DNA from 4 places in the Paenibacillus sp. LS-5 genome. Region 1 is predicted to be linked to each of the others. Evidence: riboswitches for the same ligand, from Rfam matches in the RefSeq annotation. Region 1 holds a riboswitch; each other region holds the start of a gene.

What was found. A riboswitch is a leader RNA that binds a small molecule or an ion and turns the genes downstream of it on or off. The one in region 1 is predicted to bind thiamine pyrophosphate.
Region 2: it holds a riboswitch for thiamine pyrophosphate, as region 1 does, so the genes downstream of both, AC0MA3_RS00735 (ABC transporter ATP-binding protein) here and thiC (phosphomethylpyrimidine synthase ThiC) in region 1, are expected to answer to the same signal.
Region 3: it holds a riboswitch for thiamine pyrophosphate, as region 1 does, so the genes downstream of both, AC0MA3_RS23825 (ABC transporter substrate-binding protein) here and thiC (phosphomethylpyrimidine synthase ThiC) in region 1, are expected to answer to the same signal.
Region 4: it holds a riboswitch for thiamine pyrophosphate, as region 1 does, so the genes downstream of both, AC0MA3_RS25815 (thiamine phosphate synthase) here and thiC (phosphomethylpyrimidine synthase ThiC) in region 1, are expected to answer to the same signal.

The regions. Positions count from the first base shown of each region.
Region 1 is NZ_JBWAVA010000027.1:19,160-24,780, reverse strand. Features, by position in the region: gene AC0MA3_RS25145 (tetratricopeptide repeat protein) at 1-844, shown strand, start outside; gene trxB (thioredoxin-disulfide reductase) at 864-1,817, shown strand; TPP riboswitch at 1,887-1,993, shown strand; gene thiC (phosphomethylpyrimidine synthase ThiC) at 2,109-3,803, shown strand; gene AC0MA3_RS25130 (DUF1858 domain-containing protein) at 4,032-4,259, shown strand; gene AC0MA3_RS25125 (DUF438 domain-containing protein) at 4,302-5,570, shown strand.
Region 2 is NZ_JBWAVA010000001.1:160,090-165,710, reverse strand. Features, by position in the region: gene AC0MA3_RS00745 (DHA2 family efflux MFS transporter permease subunit) at 236-1,756, opposite strand; gene AC0MA3_RS00740 (TetR/AcrR family transcriptional regulator) at 1,949-2,605, shown strand; TPP riboswitch at 2,779-2,881, shown strand; gene AC0MA3_RS00735 (ABC transporter ATP-binding protein) at 3,108-3,794, shown strand; gene AC0MA3_RS00730 (ABC transporter permease) at 3,781-4,557, shown strand; gene AC0MA3_RS00725 (ABC transporter substrate-binding protein) at 4,563-5,606, shown strand.
Region 3 is NZ_JBWAVA010000023.1:393-6,013, reverse strand. Features, by position in the region: gene AC0MA3_RS23835 (ATP-binding protein) at 1-1,170, opposite strand, end outside; gene AC0MA3_RS23830 (cobalamin-dependent protein) at 1,207-2,229, opposite strand; TPP riboswitch at 2,443-2,555, shown strand; gene AC0MA3_RS23825 (ABC transporter substrate-binding protein) at 2,678-3,754, shown strand; gene AC0MA3_RS23820 (thiamine-binding protein) at 3,809-4,102, shown strand; gene AC0MA3_RS23815 (ABC transporter permease) at 4,099-4,860, shown strand; gene AC0MA3_RS23810 (ABC transporter ATP-binding protein) at 4,947-5,621, shown strand, end outside.
Region 4 is NZ_JBWAVA010000030.1:14,389-20,009, reverse strand. Features, by position in the region: gene thiH (2-iminoacetate synthase ThiH) at 1-859, opposite strand, end outside; gene AC0MA3_RS25825 (thiazole synthase) at 890-1,654, opposite strand; gene thiS (sulfur carrier protein ThiS) at 1,716-1,919, opposite strand; gene AC0MA3_RS25815 (thiamine phosphate synthase) at 1,979-2,581, opposite strand; TPP riboswitch at 2,704-2,805, opposite strand; gene AC0MA3_RS25810 (SDR family oxidoreductase) at 2,972-3,841, opposite strand; gene AC0MA3_RS25805 (NUDIX hydrolase) at 4,077-4,502, shown strand; gene AC0MA3_RS25800 (hypothetical protein) at 4,731-5,156, opposite strand; gene icd (NADP-dependent isocitrate dehydrogenase) at 5,296-5,621, opposite strand, start outside.

The sequences.
Region 1 (5,621 bases):
TTATTGCGCGGCCGCGGCCAGCAACAGCGGGCTCCATAATGAGGCTGTACGCTGCTGGCAAATGGCCGCCAGACTGGACCCGGAATCAGCAGTTCCGAAATTTTTCCTGTCCCAGATGCAGCTGGCACAAGCAGAGGATCGGCAACTGTCTCAAGTAAGCTATAATTATCAGCTGCCTTTTCAGGAACAGTTGAAGCAGTGGAAGAACAATACGGACAGCTTCACTGAGGAACTGCAGAATAATCCGTTGCTGCGTGCGTCATTCTTCTGGGCGCTACGTTATGGTGATGCCAATACGAAGCTTCAGGTGACCGAAGCGCTCCACTGGATTGAAGATGATGAAATGTCTGAAGTATTGAAGGCAGTATCGGAGCAAGAACCGCTTCAGGAGGCTGCGCTTCTCAGTCTGCAGCGTCTGATCGGCGGCAGTCCGGAGGAAGGCGGAATCCAGAGGGCTGTGCAGGACCCTGTTGTGTCAGGCCATAAAGGACCGCCGGAGTGGAAAGAGGACTGGCAACGGATCTTGGACCATATGGCTGCTGTGCAGGACCGCAGATTTGATACTGCGCAGAAGAAGGATGCCGAGCTCCTCTGGAAGCAGTTCATAGCCCGCCTCTACCCGGATGTTCCTTTGTTCCGGCATGCGGAGGGCTGGTGTGCAGCTCTGGAGTATTTAACCGCCAAGCTGCATGGTCATCCGGTTACCTACCGTGAGGCTGCCCAGCACTACGGCGTTTCCGTCTCGACGGTAAGCCGGTATGCCCGGCGTATTGATCAAGCATGCGGGTTAACGCAGGATGGGGCGGCAGCAGACGTTTTGCCGCCATTTACGGAAAATATCTGACCCTAAGGAGGACTTGCTAATGTACAAAACAATTGTAATCGGAACAGGTCCGGCAGGATTGACTGCTGCGATTTATCTGGCACGTGCCAACCTCAGCCCCCTTGTTATTGAAGGATTGCAGCCAGGAGGACAATTGACTACAACGACAGAGGTAGAGAACTTTCCAGGTTTTCCAGAAGGTATTTTAGGTCCGGATCTGATGGATAACATGCGTAAGCAGGCTGAACGCTTTGGGGCTCAATTTAAGAACGGCTGGGTGGATGCTGTGGATTTCTCGCAGCGCCCCTTCAAAGTAACCGTTGATGGACTGGGTGTGCTGGAAGCAGAGTCGGTGATTATATCAACCGGTGCTTCCGCAAGGTACCTCGGCATACCGGGAGAGCAGGAGAATGTCGGACGCGGGGTTAGTACTTGTGCAACCTGCGATGGATTCTTCTTCCGCGGCAAAAAGATTGTTGTGGTCGGCGGCGGCGACTCCGCGATGGAGGAAGCCAGCTTTCTCACTCGATTCGCTTCCAGCGTAACCCTGGTCCACCGCCGTCCGGAGCTGCGCGCCTCGAAGATTATGCAGGACCGGGCGCGTGAGAACAGCAAAGTGGCCTGGGCACTGAACCGCACGCCGCTTGAAGTTACCGTTGGGGATACCGGGGTGAAGGGGCTGACGGTCCGCAACAATGATACAGGTCTTGAGGAGCTAGTGGAAGCAGATGGCGTATTTGTTGCTATCGGCCACACACCGAATACGGCATTCCTCGGCGGTCAGATTACTACAGATGCCAACGGCTATATCGTGGTGAATCCAGGAACAACAGAAACTAACATTCCAGGCGTATTCGCTTGTGGGGATGTTCAGGATACGCGTTATCGGCAGGCGATTTCGGCTGCAGGAACCGGCTGTATGGCTGCTATGGATGCTGAGAAGTATCTGGAAGGCACTATGGTGCATGACTGGAGTGAAACGCTGGATAAGTAACGGAGCGGACTAAGCGAATTTTTGGTTGACAATAAATACCTGCTAGCGTAGATTGTATTTAATTAGATAGATACCCACTAGGGGAGCCTGAATGGGCTGAGACGGGGAAATTGAATTCCCGGACCCTTGAACCTGATCTGGATCATACCAGCGTAGGAAAGTGGAGCCGGACCTTTTTTGAGCACAGCCTTATTGGCTGTTCGTGAATAAAGCCGCTCCAGGTGGAGCGGCTTTTTGCTGCGTGCTGATCTTATCTAAAATGGCTCACAGAGCGTTGAGGAGGAGATAAGAATGTCAGATTCATCAAAAAAGGAACAAGTTGATCTTTCGGGATTCCCCGCAAGCCGCAAGGTGTATGTAGAGGGCTCGCGCCCGGATATTCAGGTCCCGATGCGTGAGATCCGTCTCAGCCGTACCGAAGGGATTGCGGGGGAAGAGGATAATGAGCCGCTGCGTGTCTATGATACTAGTGGGATTTACACGGATGCTGCTGCACAGACCGATGTACGTAAGGGCCTGCCGGCGCACCGCTTAAGCTGGATTGCGGAACGTGGGGATTCAGATGAATACGCCGGCAGAGCCGTTCAACCTGGAGATTACGGTTTGGCTGCAGACGGAGCGTCAACGGAAGGGTTCACCGGCTTGCGGCGGAATCCCTTAAGAGCACGTAAGGGCTGTAATGTCACCCAGCTCCACTATGCACGGCTGGGGATGATTACACCAGAAATGGAGTATATCGCGATTCGGGAGAATACACGGCCTGAATTTGTAAGGGATGAGGTCGCTGCCGGCCGAGCGATTATCCCGGCCAATATCAACCATCCCGAGAGTGAACCAATGATCATAGGCCGTAACTTCCTGGTTAAGATCAACGCGAACATCGGGAATTCCGCCGTCTCTTCTTCCATTGAAGAGGAAGTGGAGAAGATGAGATGGGCTACCCGCTGGGGTGCGGATACGATTATGGATCTATCTACCGGTGCGAAAATTCATGCCACCCGCGAATGGATTATCCGCAATTCACCGGTACCGATCGGAACCGTACCCATTTATCAGGCACTGGAGAAAGTAAAAGGAATCGCCGAGGATCTGACCTGGGAGTTGTACCGGGACACGCTGATCGAACAGGCGGAGCAGGGTGTGGATTACTTCACCATTCATGCCGGGGTGCTGAAGCGTTATATTCCGCTTACTGCCGGAAGAATGACCGGAATTGTCTCACGTGGCGGCTCTATTATGGCGGCCTGGTGTCTTGCACATCAACAAGAGAACTTTTTATATACACATTTTGAAGAGATTTGCGAGATTATGAAGACTTATGATGTGGCCTTCTCCCTGGGGGACGGATTGCGTCCGGGCTCCATTGACGATGCCAATGACGAGGCACAGTTCGCTGAACTGGAGACGCTTGGAGAGTTGACAGCCATCGCCTGGAAACACGATGTTCAGGTAATGGTCGAAGGTCCGGGACATGTGCCAATGCACAAGATCAAGGAGAATATGGATAAGCAGCTGGAGCTCTGCCAGGAAGCCCCTTTTTATACACTGGGTCCTTTAACCACGGATATTGCACCAGGTTATGACCATATTACTTCTGCGATTGGTGCGGCGATGATCGGCTGGTTCGGGACAGCGATGCTGTGCTACGTCACGCCTAAGGAACACCTGGGACTGCCTAACAAAAATGATGTACGCGAAGGAGTCGTTACCTACAAAATCGCCGCACATGCTGCAGATCTGGCCAAAGGTCATCCAGGTGCGCAGGATCGGGACAATGCCCTGTCGAAGGCGCGGTTCGAGTTCCGCTGGCGTGACCAGTTCCACCTTTCGCTGGACCCGGAGCGGGCGCTGGAGTACCATGATGAGACTCTTCCAGCCGAGGGTGCCAAAACAGCGCACTTCTGTTCCATGTGCGGGCCCAAATTCTGCAGTATGCGTATTTCGCATGATATCCGTAATTCGTCCAGGCTAAGCAAAATGCTATAACCCAAGCCGGACCACTTAAGGCTGTTCCCGCGCTGCCAGGCGTAAGGGGACAGCTTTTTTTCTGAAGATAAGAGGTTATCCGCTTCACGTTATGAATTATCTTTGTCCTTCTACAACTACTTTAAAATTTAGTGACTGCAATCACTCTTCGGCCCTGTGCCCTATGCTAAGCTGTTGTTGAGAAAGGTTATCAATTGGTAGAAAGCCAAGCTGCAGGAGGAGAGTGCAATGAGCAAACACCTTAACATGGATGAGTCCATATTCGAGCTGGTCAGCCGTTATCCGGAAGCCATAGACATTATGGTTGAGCTGGGGTTCCGCGATATCACCAAGCCTGGCATGCTGCAGACGGCGGGCCGGTTCATGACCTTGTCGAAAGGAATCACAATGAAGAAAATGGATCGCGAAACCGTCCGGCTGGCTTTTCAGAGCCGTGGCTTCGAGATTATTGAATAGAGCGCTAAGATAAACAGATTGAATGGAGAAGGAGAGAGAACGATGAGTGAACTGATTAACAACCGTGAAATGGATATTCCTGAGCAGACACGCCGCCAAGCCATGCTTAAGGAGATTATTAAGGAATTGCATGCCGGTAAAAGTGTAGAGGAAGTCAAGGCGCGTTTTGCAGAAGCGGTAGGTGATGTCACGGTAGAGGAAATTTCTGCGATGGAGCATTCCCTGATGACGGAGGAAGGAATTCCTGTAACGGAGGTACAGCGCCTGTGCTCTGTGCACACGGCCATTTTCAAAGGATCGATCCAGGAGATTCACCGTTCTGCCAAGCCGGAGGAACAGCCGGGACATCCCGTCCACACCTTCAAGCTGGAGAACCGTGAGATTGAGCGGCTGGTGAACTTCCGTATGCAGCTGCATGCCGATAAATTCCAAAGAAACGACAGCGAAGAGATGATCTTCAAGCTGCTGGAGGATCTGAGCCTGCTGCTTGATCTCGACAAGCACTACAGCCGCAAAGAAAATCTGCTGTTCCCTTACCTTGAGAAATACGGTATTTATGGCCCAACCAAAGTGATGTGGGGAGTGGATGATGGGATCCGCGGCATGATCAAACAAGCCAAGGCAGCGCTCAGTGCGTACAACGGGGAAGCGGCAGAGGTTGGAGCTCTGCTTACGAACATTATCCAGGAAGTAAATGAAATGATCTTTAAGGAAGAAAATATTCTGCTGCCGATGGCGCTCGATAAACTGACTGAAGATGAATGGGTCAAAATCGCCCGCGAAAGCGATGAAATTGGCTTCTGCCTGACTGCTCCAGAGCGGGAGTGGATTCCTGAGCGTGCTGCAGAGCCGGAGGGGGCAGTTGCGCAAAGCACAGAAGATGGAAAAGAAGGCTTATCACCTCAAGGCTTTATCCGCTTCGAGACGGGCCTGTTGTCTCTGCATCAGCTGGAAACCGTGCTGAATCATCTGCCCGTCGATCTGACATTTATCGATGAAAATGATGTTGTTCGTTACTTCTCCCATGGCAAAGAACGGATCTTCGCCCGCACTAAGGCTGTTATTGGCCGCACGGTGCAGAACTGCCATCCGCCGCAAAGCGTGCATGTCGTTGAGAAGCTGCTGGAGGATTTCAAGGCAGGCCGCAAAGACGCCGAGGATTTCTGGATTGCCATAAAGGATAAATTTATCTACATTCGTTATTTCGCAGTACGTGACGAAGCGGGCCGTTACATGGGCACCCTTGAATTCACCCAGAACATTGCCCCGATCCGCGCGTTGGAGGGACAGAAACGGATTTTGTCGGAGTAGCTGTCTACATTCGTACTACCCTCCGTCCACCGCCTTGAATTTATGCTGATT
Region 2 (5,621 bases), on a different contig from region 1:
AGTTGAATAGTAACACCCTCAAGTCAGTGGAGTCAATACCTTTTTCCGATAATAAACATCGGAATTGTGTTGTAAGCGTTACAACCTTACAATTCACTTTCTGAAAGCACTCATATAGGGATAGCTTGCCCAAAACTTATTAATCTCCCCAGAAGAATCAGAAACAAAAAAATCTCCGCAGCACCTGAATGCTGAACGGAGATTGTCAGATCTAATCCTGACTTACTATCAGAACTTAACCATGCATCATTTCTGGCTGCACTTTTGACTTTGAACCGTCTTTCCCACCTCTGCGCCCTCTCCGTAGGAGCAAACCCAATACAGCACCTCCGAGAGCAACAAAGATCATAATGTGAAAAGTATCGTCGAACCCTTTGGCCAGAACAGTCTGTGTAGCCAACTTCAAAGCATCGGGTGAAGCTTGGGCCGCGCTCTTGCCGGCCGCAGCTGCAGCCTTTTGCATTTCGGCGCCCCGTGCTGCCGCTCTTGAGGTCAAGATCGTTACAAGTGTAGATACAGCCAGTGAGTTGATTACCTGTTGCATGGAGTTAGTCAAAGAGGTAACCCGGTTAACCAGATGACTCGGGGCCTTGTTGAGCAGATGTGTATTCATAGGCATTACCATCATACCCATGCCTGCACCGCACATGATCAGCGGCAGAATCAAATCTCTGCTCTGCGTGGTGAGGTCCACATGAGAATACTGGAACAAAGCACCCGAGACAAGGCTAAGTCCGCAGACCACCAGCCAGCGAACTCCAATCTTGTCGAACAAAATCCCGGCAATGGGCATCATAAGGCCGGAAGCGATCGCCTGGGGCAGCAGGGTAAGACCGGTATCGAATGCCCCGAAGCCGCGGGCCTGCTGCAGAAATTGCGGGAGCAGGAACAACGCACCATACAAACCGAACTGTGCGATCCACTGTACAAATATACCTGTGCTGAAATCAAGCGAGCGCAGAATACGCAGCTCCAGCAGAGGTGTATCTGAACGGAGCTCAGCAATGACAAAAGCAATTAACGCTGCCGTACCCAGTAATAGGCCGATCATTGTTTTGTCCGATGTCCAGCTATCCGCTCCCTGGCTTACCCCGTAAGAAAGAGAAGCAAATGCAAGCGGCCCAAGAATCATCCCAAGCTTATCCATACCCGGAACCTGGCTGCGTTCCGATTGCGGCAGCTTACGTGAACCGATGAGAAGACAGATGATTCCGATAGGAATATTAATCAGAAAGATCCAGCGCCAGGAATGATATTCCACCAGCCAGCCGGATAGGACCGGACCGATTGCCGGAGCGAACAGTACAGGAATGCCCATAATTCCCATGACTACGCCTACCTTACTCTTGGGAGCCAGCTTATAGACATAGGCCATGCCGACCGGGAGCACACATCCTCCTCCCAGACCTTGCAGGACCCGGAACGCTATTAGCCACTCTGCACGGCTAGGTGTTGCACAGAGGATAGAACCGATAGTGAATACAATAACCGCAGTCAGAAAAACAGTCTTAGAACCGAATCGGTCAGACAACCACCCGGATAACGGGATTACTGAGGCCTGAGCCAGCATGTAGCCGGTCACAATCCATTGCAAAGTATTTAAATCTGTATTGAAATCCTTAACCAGCGTGGACAAAGCTACATTCATAGCAGTACTGTCGAGCACCACCATGAATACACCGGCAATGATAGCCAGCAGTGGAACCAGAATGCTTGACAGACGAAAATCGGCATCCGATTTCAGCGATTGATCCATTCTCTATCTCCTCCTGAATAGAACTGCGAAGGGGAATTCATTGACCGCAACGCAGCATAATTTATATAATGTATATTGAAACGGACAACTGTCCGGTATCGCATTTTTTAGTCTACGGACAATTGTCCGCTCTGTCAATGTAGTTCTCACGTTTTCTGTAAATTTATGCTGAATTTCTGAAAGGAGTCTGCTATGAACCCGAGAGAACCCGCCAGCAGCCCGTCCTCAAATCCAACAGCTCAAACCAATCCATCATCCTCCCGGAACTATCAGGATCCATATGTACAGCGTATTCTTGAAGCCGCCCGAGAGCTTTTTAGAGATAATGGTCTCGAAGCAGTCAGCATGTACAGCATCGCCAAGCGGGCAGGAATGGGTCAGGGGTCGCTCTACCGCAGATTTACGGATAAAGGTGAAATTTGCTCTGCCCTGCTCTCCACCAGTTCCGAACAATTTCTTGCAAGTCTGGAGCACGAGCTTCAAGTCCCGGCTGGATCAGACAGCTCCATTGAGGGGCTGCGGAGGAGTATCGAACAGGTCGTGGATTTCATAGACCAGCATGCCGAACTGCTCCAGATGATCAAGTCTGAGTTTACCGGCAAAAAACAGCTTACCCAGTTTGAGCATCCGATTTTCCAGCGGCTGAATGCTGTGATGGCCGAGCGGCTGCAGCGGCTCGCTGATGATGGCAAGCTGATAACCATTGATCCCCATTTTGCTGCAACTTCATTGATCGCAGTCCTCAGTCCTGATCTCTACCTCTATCAACAGAAGCTTCACGGGTCCGGCAAAAAAGAGATTTCCGAGGGAATTCTGACCCTCTTCGTAACCGGGCTGCAGCGGTGCTGAGTACTATTTCTTTTGACAACATTCTGGAATATGCTATATTATAGAACGTGAATTTGAGAATGTTAGGCTCATCATTGCGGAAAGTCTTGTTATTCATGGCGTTCCGCAATGATCGTTATCCATTCTCAAGTTCATCTTATTTAGTTAGCAATTGCGAATATTATATTAACCTGCTATTTCACTAGGGGAGTCTATGACTGAGACGAAGCTTTAAGCTTCGGACCCTTGGAACCTGATCTGGATCATACCAGCGGAGGGAAGTGGAACAGAAACGATCAGCGGTACTGCTCCTTGCCTACTGCCGAACCTTTCAGACCCATTTGCCTCCTCTGGAGACGGATGGGTCTTTATTGTGTTTCCATCCCATTCTTGATCGTTACAAATCCGGCTGCAAATGCGTGTACAAGAAAGGAGGCTTATACATACCAAGATGATATCTATCCGTAACCTGTCCTATTCCTACTCTGCTTCACCGCAGTCTACGGTATTCAGCGGACTCTCAATGAATGTCAGGCGGGGCGAATTCATTTCCATAGTCGGTGCCAGCGGCTGCGGGAAAAGCACCCTGTTCAAGATCATTGCCGGATTGCTTCAACATACGGAAGGTGAATTGAAAATTCACGGTATGACGTCTAATGATCCTTCATCTAGACTAGGCCAGGTCGCTTATATGCCTCAGCAGGATCTGCTGCTGCCCTGGAGAACCGTGATGGACAACTGCCTGCTCCCCTGGGAGCTTAAGCGAAAAGGCAGCAAATCAGAAGCCATAAAGGAGATCCGTGATATGCTGGACCGGTTTGGACTTAAAGGTAAAGAGCGGCTCTACCCGCAGGAGCTGTCCGGCGGGATGCGTCAGCGTATAGCTATGCTGCGCACCCTTGCTGCCGGAAATGAGCTGTTGCTGCTGGATGAGCCTTTTGGAGCCTTGGATGCCATTACCAAACGCGAGTTACACCGCTGGCTCCTGGAACTATGGGGCAGTCTGCAACAAACCGTTCTGTTCATTACCCACGATCTGGAGGAGGCACTGCTGCTCAGTGACCGGATCTATCTAATGAATGGAATTAGCGGCGGTGTACAGGAATTCAGGGTGGAAATGCCGCGTCCCAGACACTACCGTATGAATTATGAACCGCAATTTGTTGCTTTGCGGGAGGAATTAGAGCGGAGGCTGCATGAGACGTGCTAGTATCAGAACCCTTGTGAGTGATTATGTTCCTTTTGCCGTATTAGTCCTCGTGACACTTACCGGCTGGGAGAGCGCTGCCCGGATGAAGCTGATTCCGGCTTTCATTCTCCCGGCACCAACAGCCATATGGACCGCGCTTGTGGAGCAGAGACTGCTGCTCTTCGGTGAGCATCTACCCGCTACTCTGGAGGAGGTTCTGCTTGGTTTTGTTCTGTCGGCCACCTGCGGGATGCTGCTGGGGACGGGTATGCACATGTTCACTCCACTTGAAAAAGCACTATACCCCTTGCTGGTGATCAGTCAGACCGTTCCACTGATTGCACTGTCGCCCATTTTTATTATGTGGTTTGGCTATACCATGTGGAGCAAGGTAGCGGTAGTATTCCTCACCGCCTTCTTCCCGGTAGTTATAGGTACCTTTGATGGTCTGCGCAAAAGTGGTGCTGTGTACAAAGAACTGCTACTCACACTAGGTGCCACCCGCTGGCAGATTCTGCGTAAGATCCAGATTCCGCCGGCACTGCCCTCTTTGTTCTCCGGACTTAAGCTCTCTATGGTCTACTGCGTCATTGGTGCGACGATCGGGGAATGGCTGGGCGGAAGCCGGGGGCTCGGGTATTTCAGCCGGCGGATGGCGGGGAATCTGCAGAGCGCGGAAATGTTCGCCGCTGTATTTCTTTTATCCGCACTCGGAATCGTTCTATTTCTATTTATTGTGCTGCTCGAAAAAATTATTGTGCAGAAAAGAGGCATTCATCAATGAAACTAATGCATACTGAACAACCCTTTCGAAAAAGGTCCCTTCCTTTGCTTCCATTATTGCTGCTTCTATGCCTGGGAGTTGCGGTAGCCGGCTGCGGAAATAGCAGTACTAAGGAACCTGACAGTTCTGCAGCTGCAGATCATAGCGGGCCCCCCCACAAGCTGACGATTATGCTCGACTGGTATCCGAATGCTGTCCACTCCTTCCTGTACGCTGCCCAGCAGAAGGGCTATTTTGCCGACGAAGGTCTTACTGTGGATATTCAGATGCCCGCAGACAGCAATGATGCTCTCAAGCTTGTAGCCGCAGGCAAAGTTGACCTGGCCCTAAGCTACCAGCCGCAGGTGCTGATGGCACGGGGCGAGCAGATTCCGGTGAAGTCTATTGCTGCGATCGTCCGGCATCCGCTTAATCATCTGATGGTTCCTGCGGACAGCGGGATCAAGAGTCCTAAAGACCTTGCAGGCAAAACTGCCGGGTACTCCTCTATCCCTCTCTATGAAGCAATGCTGAAAACAATGATCCAAAGCGATGGCGGGGATCCTGGCGCAGTAAACATAACTGATGTTGGCTTTGACCTGATTCCTGCCCTTTCTACCGGACGTGTAGATGGAATTATTGGCGGATTCATTAACCACGAGCAGCTGATTCTGGAACAGGAAGGCCATCCGGTTACTTCACTGGATCCAACGGATTATGGTGTACCCGATTACTATGAGCTAGTCCTGATTGCTAGTGACCTGGGTCTGCAGAATTCGGAAGGTTACATTCAGAAGTTCATCCATGCAGCACGTAAAGGACAACAATTCGTGGCAGACCATCCGCAAGAGGCGCTTGATCTTCTGCTGGCTCACGAAGATGCTACGGCTCCACTCGACAAAAGCATTGAGTCCAAAAGCCTGAATCTGTTGCTGCCCCTGATGGACGCCGGGAATGAGCCGTTTGGCTATCAGGACCCTGCATCGTGGGAAAAGGTACAGAACTGGCTGAGTGATAACGGTCTACTAAATAGCAAGGTGAAGACCGGAGAAGCTTTTATTAACTTGTGATGGGGAATTTAAGGA
Region 3 (5,621 bases), on a different contig from region 1:
GCGGATTCTCCGGACCGCCTCGCCGCCATTCATGCCCGGCAGCCTGCTGTCCATGAGAATAAGCCCGAAGTCTCTCTTCTGCCAAGCTTCTATAGCCTGATTTCCATTATTGGCCAGTTCTACATTGGTAATGCCCAATTTTTTCAGTTGCAGCAGCAGGAGTGTGCTGTTCAGTCCATTGTCCTCAGCAACCAGCACCGGCATTGTACTGAAGCGGGCCTCCGGCAGGAGCAGGAGAGCCTCAGCGGCATTCAGGTTGTCCTGCAGCCGGGCGGTCTTGCCCAGCGCTATCTCAAACCGGAAGGTTGAGCCTTGGCCAGGTGCACTATCCACCGTGATCGCACCCCCCATCAGCTCCACCATCGACTTGCAGATCGACAACCCCAGCCCTGTTCCCTCTACTGCCATCTCTGACTCTTGGCTGACTTGCGAATACGGCCGGAACAGCCCGGCTTGAGCCTTCAGCGGGATGCCAATGCCCTCGTCCCTGACTTCGAAGCACAGCGTCTGATGCTTGCCATCCTCTTCAGCCAGTCCTACGCGTACCTCCACCACTCCGTCTTGTGTGAACTTAATGCTATTCCCCAGCAAATTAATGAGCACCTGAAGAATCTTGGACGAGTCTCCATTCAGTGTACTCTCAACACTGCCTGCAACCTGCCATTTCAGAGTGTTTCCGCGCTTCACTGCGGCAGGAGAGAGGAGACTTGCCGCATGTTCAAGCAGATTGCGTATGCTCAGCGGAGCCTTTTGCAGCTCCATTTTGCTGGCTTCAATCTTGGAGATATCCAGCAGATTATTGATCATCTGGAGCAGGTATTGTGCCGATTCCCGGATGACCTCCAGATGAATCCGCTGCTCATCCGTCGGGTTCTCAGCCTCCAGAAGCTCAGTCATCCCCACAATTCCGTTCATCGGCGTACGAATCTCGTGGCTTACTGTAGCGAGAAACAGGCTTTTTGCCCGGTTGGCCCGTTCCGCCTCTTCCTTCATGGCTTTAAGGCTGGCACTATTCTTGGTGAGCAACCGGTGCATCGTAATTAATTCATTGTTCATCGCAGAAAATTCAGCCAGGGCTTGTTCTTCTCTTTGCTGTCCCTGGATCACCTGGTTAGAGAGCTTCTCAATCGTCTCTCTCAGTTTCCGGATCTCTTGCTCATGGTCGGTCATTTCCTTCTCCCGCCTTCTATGTCAATTCTCCCGGAGTCACGCATCAGGAATAAGACGCCCCGCTATTTCCAGCGCCCCCTTGGCATCAGGGGCATAGCCGTCAGCACCGACTTTTTGCCATAACTCTCTGTCTATATTAAAGGGCATTCCGCCAACCATAATCTTGATGGGATTCAGTTCCGCATGTGTACGGATGGAAGCTATCAGACGCTGAACCTCCGATACATGAAAAGTCATGGTGATGGAGATGGCCAGCAGGTCGGCAGGCTGTTCCTTCAGATACCGGATCAGACCTTCTGCAGGCATGTTGGAGCCCAGATAAAAGGTGTTCCAGCCCTCCATTTCGAAGAAATCCGCCAGCATCCGCAGTCCGATCTCATGCAGCTCCTGGCCGACTCCGACTGCAACCAGAGTCTTCTTCCCTTCCTGCGCCTGAATCCAACGCGGATAAAGCTGGGAAATAATACTCTGGGTACAGGCTGTACAGTAGTGCTCCTGAGCGACAGTAATGTGACCCAGCTGCCATAGACGGCCAATCTCATACTGGCTGCTCTGAAAAATATGCAGATAAAGATCACGGATAGGCACGCCCTCATCATGGAGCCCCAGCACAAATTCTGAAGCCTTACGGCGTTCGCCGTCCAGCAGCAGCTTCAGGTACCTTTCGGCCTCCCGGAAATAGGGTTTCTCCGGTTGAAGAAAGGGCGGCAGGTTCTGCTCTTCGAGCGCATGGTGGATTCCTATATCAAGATAGCTGAGAATCAGCTCTTTTTCCGGCGTCTCTACCTGTGAAGCTACAGCTTCCTTCATCAGTCCCAGATTGATCTGCAGATCCTCAGCCGTAATTTTGTACTGTGCGAGCAGCACCTTAAGCCAGATAATATAATTAATGAATAAAAGCGGACTGTCCAGCGCCACACTTTGCGCCAGATACCGTAAATGATAGAGTGAATCCTGCTTGGTTCTTGCCATTCCGGAAGGGCCGAACCTGTGCTGCAGCTCGGGCTGCCGCTCATACTGACGTATAGTGACCTCCTCCGCCAACTGTTCCGCTAGCACCTTCAGCCGTTCTCCGGCATTTTGCTGATCAGTGAGTATAAGAGTCACTCCTTTATTAAAACAGAATTGTAAAGTAACAATTTTAATATATACAATTTGGAAAGTCCACTGTCTGGTGAGGTTTGGCAGTCCGCCAGAATCTGGGGCTGGTACTGGACAACCCCGAAGGGGACCGCTATAATACAGCGTAAGAACACAGCAACACCCATAACTTCATAGTACCAGGGGGGCTGGAATTGGCTGGCTGAGAGTGTATCCCGTTAAAGATACTGACCCTTATACCTGATCTGGATAATGCCAGCGTAGGAATCATCACCCGCATTCAGCCACTTCGGCTAAGCGGCCACCTAACGCAATTGCTGGCGTCCCGATCTTCGGGGCGCTTTTTTTGGTATGGACATCATCAGAATTAAGAAGACTGGGTAGCTGGAAGGAGAGAAGAATAGCAATGGGAGTCAAAAAAGCACTAATGCTCTGCATCAGCTGCATGTTGGTTATCATCATGGCCGGGTGCGGCAGCAATACAACCAACTCCGGCGGAAATAGCACTGCACCCTCTGGAGACAGCAACGCCGCACCGGAAGCAACCGCAACCGCTGTAGAAACGGACGCGCCAAAGGAACTGACCAAGATCAAGGTGGCCCTGGACTGGACGCCGAATACTAACCATACCGGCCTCTATGCTGCCAAGGAGCTGGGTTATTACAAGGAGGAAGGCCTGGATGTAGAAATTGTACAGCCGGGTGCAGCGGGAGCCGACACGATGATTACCTCGGGCGAAGCTGCTTTTGGCATCAGTGCCCAGGAGGCGCTCACCTTGGCCCGCCTGCAGGATGTGCCGCTCGTCTCGATTGCCGCTATCATCCAGCATAACACCTCGGGGTTTGCCGCTCCGAAGGACCGCAATATCAAGACACCAAAGGATTTCGAAGGTAAAACTTACGGCGGCTGGGGTTCTCCGGCTGAGGAAGCTGCCATGAAGGCGATCATGGACCCTGAAGGCGGCGATGTCAAAAAGGTGAAGCTGGTCAATATCGGAGAAGCCGATTTCTTCACCGCCGTGAAACGTGACATCGATTTTGCCTGGATATTCTATGCCTGGACCGGTATTGAAGCTGAACTGCGCGGTGAGCCGCTGGATATGCTGTATTTGAAGGATTACGCGCCTCAGCTGGATTATTACACCCCAGTGCTGACGACCAGCGAGAAGGAAATTGCTGAGCATCCGGAGCTGGTGAAGGCTTTCCTTGCTGCTACCTCCAAAGGCTATCAATATGCGATCGACAAGCCGGAAGAAGCTGCCGCCATCCTCTCCAAAGCTGTGCCGGATCTGGACCCTAAGCTCGTCCTGGCCAGCCAGAAGTGGCTTAGCCCGAAATATACGGACGATGCCTCCAGATGGGGAGAGCAGAAAGCCGAGGTCTGGCAGAAATACGCCGACTGGATGTACGGCCTGAAGCTGCTGGACAAGCCGCTGGATGCTGCTTCGGCGTTCACGAATGATTATCTGCCGGAGAGCAAGTAATATATATTAACCTTGCAAAGTTCACGATACAAAACCCGAAAGGATCTGATTGAGATGGCAAACACCCTGCTTAGCATTCAAGTCATTCCGAAAACTCCGAATAACGAGGATTCCATTCCTTATGTGGATAAGGCCATAGAGGTCATTCAGCAATCGGGCGTCAAGCACCAGGTGAATCCGCTGGAAACGACAATGGAGGGCGAACTCAGCGAATTGCTTGAAGTGGTGCGCCAAATGCATGAAGCGCTGATCGCATCGGGCAGCCCCAGCGTCATCTCGCAAATCAAGATTGCTCATAACCCCAGCGGAATCAGCATGGACAAGCTGACGGAAAAGTACCGGCCGTGAGATCGTACTGGAACCAAATCTGGCCGCCCCTTGTGGCGGTCATCTTTTTTCTGGGCGTATGGCAATTGGCGGTTTCCGTACTTCACGTCCCTTCCTGGATGCTGCCAAGCCCCGGCGATATCGCGCGCGAATCCCGGGGAAATGCTTCGGGCATTTGGGCACATACGGCCGCTACGCTGCGGCTGACCTTGATCGGCTTCCCGATCGGCACAGGCGTTGGCCTCATTGTCGCTCTGCTGCTGCATTTGGTGCCCTGGCTAAGAAGAGCACTGTACCCGCTGTTGATTCTCAGCCAGAACGTGCCCTCCATCGCTCTGGGGCCGCTGCTGATTATCTGGTTCGGGTTCGGACTACTGCCCAAAATCGTACTTATCACACTCGTCTGCTTCTTCCCGGTTGCCGTCGCCGCTATGGGCGGGCTGGCCCAAAGCGACCGGATCATGATGAACTATATGAAAATGGCCGGGGCCAGCAAGTGGCAAATCTTCTCGAAGCTGGAGCTTCCCGGTTCTCTGCCAGCCCTGTTCTCTGGTCTTAAAATCTCCGCGACCTACGCAGTAATGGGCGCTGTAGTCGCCGAGTGGATCGGTGCAGACAAGGGCATTGGCTACTACATGCTGCTGCAGAAGGCCTCCTACCGCACAGACCGGATGTTCGTCGCCATCGTAATTATTGTTCTTCTTAGTCTGGTGCTGTTTGCGCTGATCGCACTTCTCGAGAAATGGCTGGTACGCTGGAAGCCGCGCAAGACCTCATGATACTTACACTTCCCGGAAAGGGGATGAATGATTTGACAGCAGGGCATCCAAACTTGAACACCCGGGAACAGGTTCCCTTCGGGCACATGTCCGAAGCTCCAGCCCTCCCTCCTGCGCTGGATGTAAGAGGCGTATCCAAGTCCTACTTCCACCGAGGCCGGGAGACCCGCGTACTCGACAATGTATCACTAACCGTTGAGCCGCAGGAATTCGTCTCCATTGTCGGCCCTTCAGGCTGTGGTAAAAGCACCCTGTTTCATATCATCGGCGGCCTGGAGCTGCCGGGTACCGGAACGGTAAGCATGAGCGGTAAGAACGTCACCGGTCAACGCGGTGAGATCAGCTACATGCCCCAGCAGCCTGCGTTATTCCCGTGGCGGACCATTGAGGACAACGTCCTGCTCGCCGGTGAACTGAAAGGCCAACCGAAGGCCGAAGCGCGGACGGTTGCCCGCCACTGGCTTGGCAAGGTCGGTCTGGGCGGGTTTGAACGTGCCTACCCGCATATGCTATCAGGCGGTATGCAGCAACGGGCGGCCTTCCTGCGGGCGCTGCTCGCACCGCAAGAGCTGATGCTGCTGGATGAGCCGTTCAGCGCGCTGGATGCGCTCACCCGCGAGCAGATGCAGCGCTGGCTGCTGGAGCTATGGGAGGAGAACCGCCGTTCCGTCCTATTTATTACCCATAATATCGAGGAAGCACTCCTTCTCTCCAGCCGCATCTACGTATTTTCCGGACGTCCCGGTTCCGTTCTGCATACC
Region 4 (5,621 bases), on a different contig from region 1:
GCCGGTACGCCAAAATTATCTGAACCAGCGCACGGTCGGTAACGTCACTGTCCGGGTTGAATTCGCCCAAATACGGACGAAAGCGCGGGGCAGATAAGCCGATTTCGCATTCCGGATACTTGTCCTGCAGATAGCGTGCGTGCATTGCAGTCATGAAAGCCTCCTGCCGCCAGTCATACATACCCAGAAGAGCGCCAATGTTGACGGAGCGGAAACCGGCCTGACACCCCCGTTCGGGGGCATCCAGGCGATTGCGGTAGACTCTTTTTGGACCTTTCACATGCAGCTTGCGGTAGGTTTCCTGGTGGTAGACCTCCTGATACAGAGTCAACCCGTCTACTCCCGCTTCCCTAAGCTCCCGATATTCCTCGGTAGACAACGGATTTACCTCAATACTGACGGATGAGAAATATTCCAGAAGAATCTCCACGCATTCCTTCACATATGTGGCCGAACTTTCCCTGCGCGATTCTCCCGTCAGAATCAGGAGATGACGCAGACCTGTGGAGGAGATCGCTTTTGCCTCTTGTCTAACCTCATCAGGAGTCAATCTTTTTCTTGGAAAATCATAAATCGAGCTGAAGCTGCAATACGTACAGTGGTTCACACAGAAATCAGCCAGATACATCGGTGTGAACATCTGCATCACATGTCCAAAATGCGCACGGGTCAACTGCTGCGCTCGCTCAGCCATCTCCTCCAGACAAGCTTCTGCAGCCGGAGACAGCAGGGCCTGCAGGTCTTTTTCATCCAGACGATCTTTGCGAAGTACCCGTTTCACATCCTCTACCCGGTACTCCTGCCATAAGCTCTCGTAAGGCAATTGTTCCAGACGAGTCAGCACTTCATAAAAACTCATGTTACTCCCCCATTTCGCTTGGCCTGTGAGTTATTTCAGAAATCCGGTTAAAGGTGAAGACGCGACAGCCGTCTCTTCCACCGGACCGAGTCCAGCCAAATAGGCTTTACGGCCTGCAGCTACCGCCTCACGGAAGGCCTCTGCCATCAGCAGCGGATTACGGGCGGTGGCGATTGCCGTGTTGAGAAGCACAGCGGACGCACCCAGTTCCATCGCCTCAGCCGCTTCGGACGGGCGGCCAATGCCGGCGTCAACGATCACCGGAAGATCCACCTCTGAGATGAGAATACGCAGCAGCTCTTTGGTGCGCAGTCCCCGGTTAGAACCGATCGGTGAACCCAGCGGCATAATGGCAGCGGCTCCAGCCGCTTTCATCCGCAGCGCAGCGGAGAGGTCAGGGCTCATATAGGGCAGCACTACGAAACCTTCGGCAGCCAGTATCTCCGTAGCCCGGATGGTCTCCAGGTTATCCGGAAGCAAATATTTCTGATCACTGATCACCTCGATCTTGACCCAATTGCCGAGGCCTGCAGCTCTGGCCAGTCTGGCGATCCGCACAGCTTCCTCAGCGGTGCGTGCACCCGAAGTATTTGGAAGCAGGGTCATATGGGAAGGAATATGGCTGATAATATTGTCCTGGCTCTCCGGGTCTACACGGCGCAGGGCAACCGTGATCACCTGTGAGCCCGAAGATGACACCACCTCGGGAATCAGCGTATTGCGGCTGTATTTGCCGGTGCCGATGAACAGTCGGCTCGATAACTTAATGCCACCAATCACTAAAGGATCTAACATGAACTCGCCTCCTGGATTCTTCTGAACTTAAGAATTAGATAATAGAAAGTCGGTAACGCCTTCAGCCGCCGCCTACAAAATGCACCAGCTCCAGCCGGTCGCCGTCACATAACACCACTTCCTCATAATGATCCTTGCTGACAATCTCCCCGTTCCGTTCCACGATCACAAGCCGGTAGCTCCATTCGGGCCGGCTTAACAGATCGGCAACGGTCCGGCAGTCTTCAGCAACCTCTCCGGGTTTGCCGTTGATGATCAGATTCATGCCCTCTCACCTCCTTCGCGTGTCACGTTCATGACTCTACAAGCCTCCAAACCTCAGATCTACACCGCCTGTAACGCCAGACGGTAAGCATGGGCAGCGGCCACAGGGTCCTCCGCTCCACAAATACCGGACATGACCGCAATGCCAGCTGCACCATGCCTGATTACTTGATCAGCATTACCCTTATCAATCCCGCCGATGGCAATCAGCGGAATGCTGCTGCTGCGCACAACCTCCTCCAGGAGTGGCAAACCGCGCCCCTGCTGACCCGGCTTGCAGCCAGTAGGGAAGACATGCCCGTACAGGCAGTAGTCTGACCCCTGCCTGCCCGCCTCCGCGGCTTCCGCCGCCGAGTGTACCGACCTCCCCAGCCGGAGGCCGGGGGCAGCCGTGCGGGCCGCTGCGGGTGGCAAGCTGTGCCAGGCCAGCTGGACAGCACCTGCACCGACGGCCAGCGCAATATCCAGCCGGTCATTGATGACCAGTCTGGATGCGGGGATTCCAGCACGCAGAAGCTGCTCAGCCATACCCAGCAGTTCCACAGCAGAGCGGTGCTTTTCCCGCAGGTGAATATAGTCCACGTACGGATATACAGCTGCTGCAAGGCTGGCAAACCGCCCGGGGTCCAACTTACCATCCGATATCAAATGAATTTCAGCCACTTTGCACCTCCGGCTTCACTTTTTGGCAACTGAACGGTAACGCAAAAAAACCGCCCCCGGGATAGGAGGCAGTCATAAATTTCCGCAGGAATACGGGTGTAAGAGATACAACTCCGCTGCAGTTCATTCATTCTCCGCTTTCCTACGCTGGTGTTAACCAGATCAGGTTCAAAGGGTCCGAACCACACGTTCGTCTCAGCCTTACGGCACCCCTAGGGACAATTGCAATATTCAGTTGCTGACGTGGTTCATATTAACATAATATTCCTCAGAAAAGCTATCCCTTTTACAGGAAAGCTTAATTTAACCCGTTACAATAAAAAGAGCAGACCGCATAGGCCTGCTCTTACAACTATATTTTCCAGCACACGCTTGGCCGCTTAGTAGCTTCTAACCGTTGACAATTTCCCCGCCGTTGACATGCATGACCTGACCGCTGACATAGGATGAATCATCCGAAGCCAGATAGACATAGGCCGGCGCCAGCTCTTCCGGTTGCCCCGGACGCTGCATAGGCTGAGTGCCACCGAACTCACTGACCTTTTTAGCATCAAAAGTAGATGGAATCAGCGGTGTCCAGATCGGTCCCGGAGCTACAGCATTTACACGAATGCCCTTTTCCGCCAGATTCATCGACAGCGAGCGGGTAAAGCTTAGAATCGCGCCTTTCGTGGACGAATAGTCCAGCAGCTGCGGGCTGCCTCGATAGGCGGTAATCGATGTCGTATTGATGATCGTAGAGCCTTTTTTCAAGTGCGGCATGGCTGCTTTGGTCAAATAGAACATGGAGAAAATATTCGTACGGAACGTCCGCTCCAACTGCTCGGAAGTAATATCCTCAATCTTGTCCTGCGGATGCTGCTCGGCCGCATTGTTGATCAGGATGTCCAGCTTGCCCAGTCCCTCAACCGCCTTGTTGATCAGATCCTGGCAGAATGCTTCTACGCCGATATCACCGGCAATCAGAATACACTTCCGGCCTTCCTGCTCCACTTGGCGTTTGGTCTCTTCGGCATCGGAATGCTCATTCAGATAAGAAATGACCACATCCGCACCTTCCTTGGCAAAATGAACGGCAACCGCCCGTCCTATTCCGCTGTCGCCCCCCGTAATAAGTGCCGCCTTGCCCAGCAGTTTACCTGCCGCCTTGTAGCTGGAAGTTTCAAATTCCGGGCGCGGATTCATCTCACTCTCAATACCGGGCTGCCGGTCCTGCACCTGTGGAGGCAAAGTTTTGGAAGACTGTTTATTTTCTGGCATGATCCATTCTCCTTTCGCTGTGTACCTTTTGTTAGAGTAACCACATCGTATTAAGATGGCTTATGCGTCACTAATTATACAATCACTTCACGCTATGTTACTTACCACACTTCCAGGCTGTCCAAACATAAAATACAGTCGTTATTGGCGTGAAGGGCCGATATACTTTAGAGAAGTATGAATCCGGCATGACGCGGAAAGACCCATCTTTAAGACGAGGAGGCGCATATGTTAGATGACCAGAAATACACGAAGCATCATCGTTGCGGTCAAAGGAGTCATTCTGCATCAAGGCAGAATCCTGCTCGTACAGCGGGCAGCCGCAGATTCGGTAGGAGCAGGCAGCTGGGAATGTCCCGGCGGCAAAATTGAATTCGGGGAGGGCCTGGAGGCTGCGCTGGAGCGGGAGATTGAGGAGGAAACCGGACTTACGGTCAGGGTAGAGAACCTTCTGTATGCCACATCCTTTCTGACGGATCCTGGCAGGCAACTCATCATCATCACCTACTGGTGCCGCACCGATGGGAATACCGTGGTACTCTCCGAAGAGCACTCAGACTCTAAATGGTGTACCCGTCACGAGCTACAGAGCCTGCTTCCACCTGGGATTCAAGCGGAATTTGAAAAAAGCAATGTGTTTGCGTCAAAGGAACTGCTGTGAGGATCATCCGTAATATAAGAAGACTGCTATCCATTAGGAGAGCAGTCTTCTTATGTATGCCTAGCCACCTCAAGTGCTGCTTCAGCTGAACTACAGTCAGGGATAGGTATGTTCCACAATATACAGGGTTCATCCCATACCTTTTCCCTTACGAAATTTGTCTTCAGGTACTTCAACAAAAATAACCCTGACAGCCGCAGCCGCCAGAGCTATTTCACTTCAATAGGCTTAGATAATGTGTCTGTACACCATAAAAAACACCATTACGATCAGCACAACCATCAGTAGCAGACTCATCGTGCGTAGCTTCGCGGTATGGTCAGAGACATCACGGTTCTCGCGCATTCCGGCAGCGGCCAAACGCAAGGGCTTACTCATAATGCCACCCAAGGCAAACATCGCCAGCAGCAGTACTACGACAACAATCATCCAGGCTACGGTGTAATCCCCCTGTGAGATCATGTATCCGCCTGTCAACAGTTGAATCACCAGGCCATATTGGGCAAACCGGTTAAGTCCGCCGATCGCACTTAGCGTTCCTTCTTTGGCTGTATTAGACAGCTTGGCTGTACCGCTTAGAATAAACGGCAGCACCAGATAGAAGCCGAGCGCCAATGTCCCGATCATATGTAGGAAAAAGAAAATCCGATCCATATTTGACCTCCTCACTTTTCGCTATGATATAAGTTACATACTTATTATACCCAACCTCACCGTCGATGAAAAGAAAGCCCCCATTTCCGTTCAAGAAATGAGGGCATGTGCTTTAGAAGTTAGCTTAGTTAGCAGTAGACTACAGGTGCTTGATGATTTCGTCAGCAAATGCCGAGCATTTCAGCTCTGTGGCGCCTTCCATCTGACGGGCAAAGTCATAGGTCACAGTCTTGTTGTTGATGGCCGTGGTCATGCCTTTGTAGATTAGATCCGCCGCTTCCTGCCAGCCCAGGTGTTCAAGCAGCATAACGCCGGACAGAATAACTGAACCCGGATTTACTACGTCCTTATCCGCATACTTCGGTGCAGTACCATGAGTAGCTTCAAAAATGGCGTGACCCGTAATATAGTTGATGTTCGCTCCCGGTGCGATACCAATGCCGCCAATTTGTGCAGCCAGTGCAT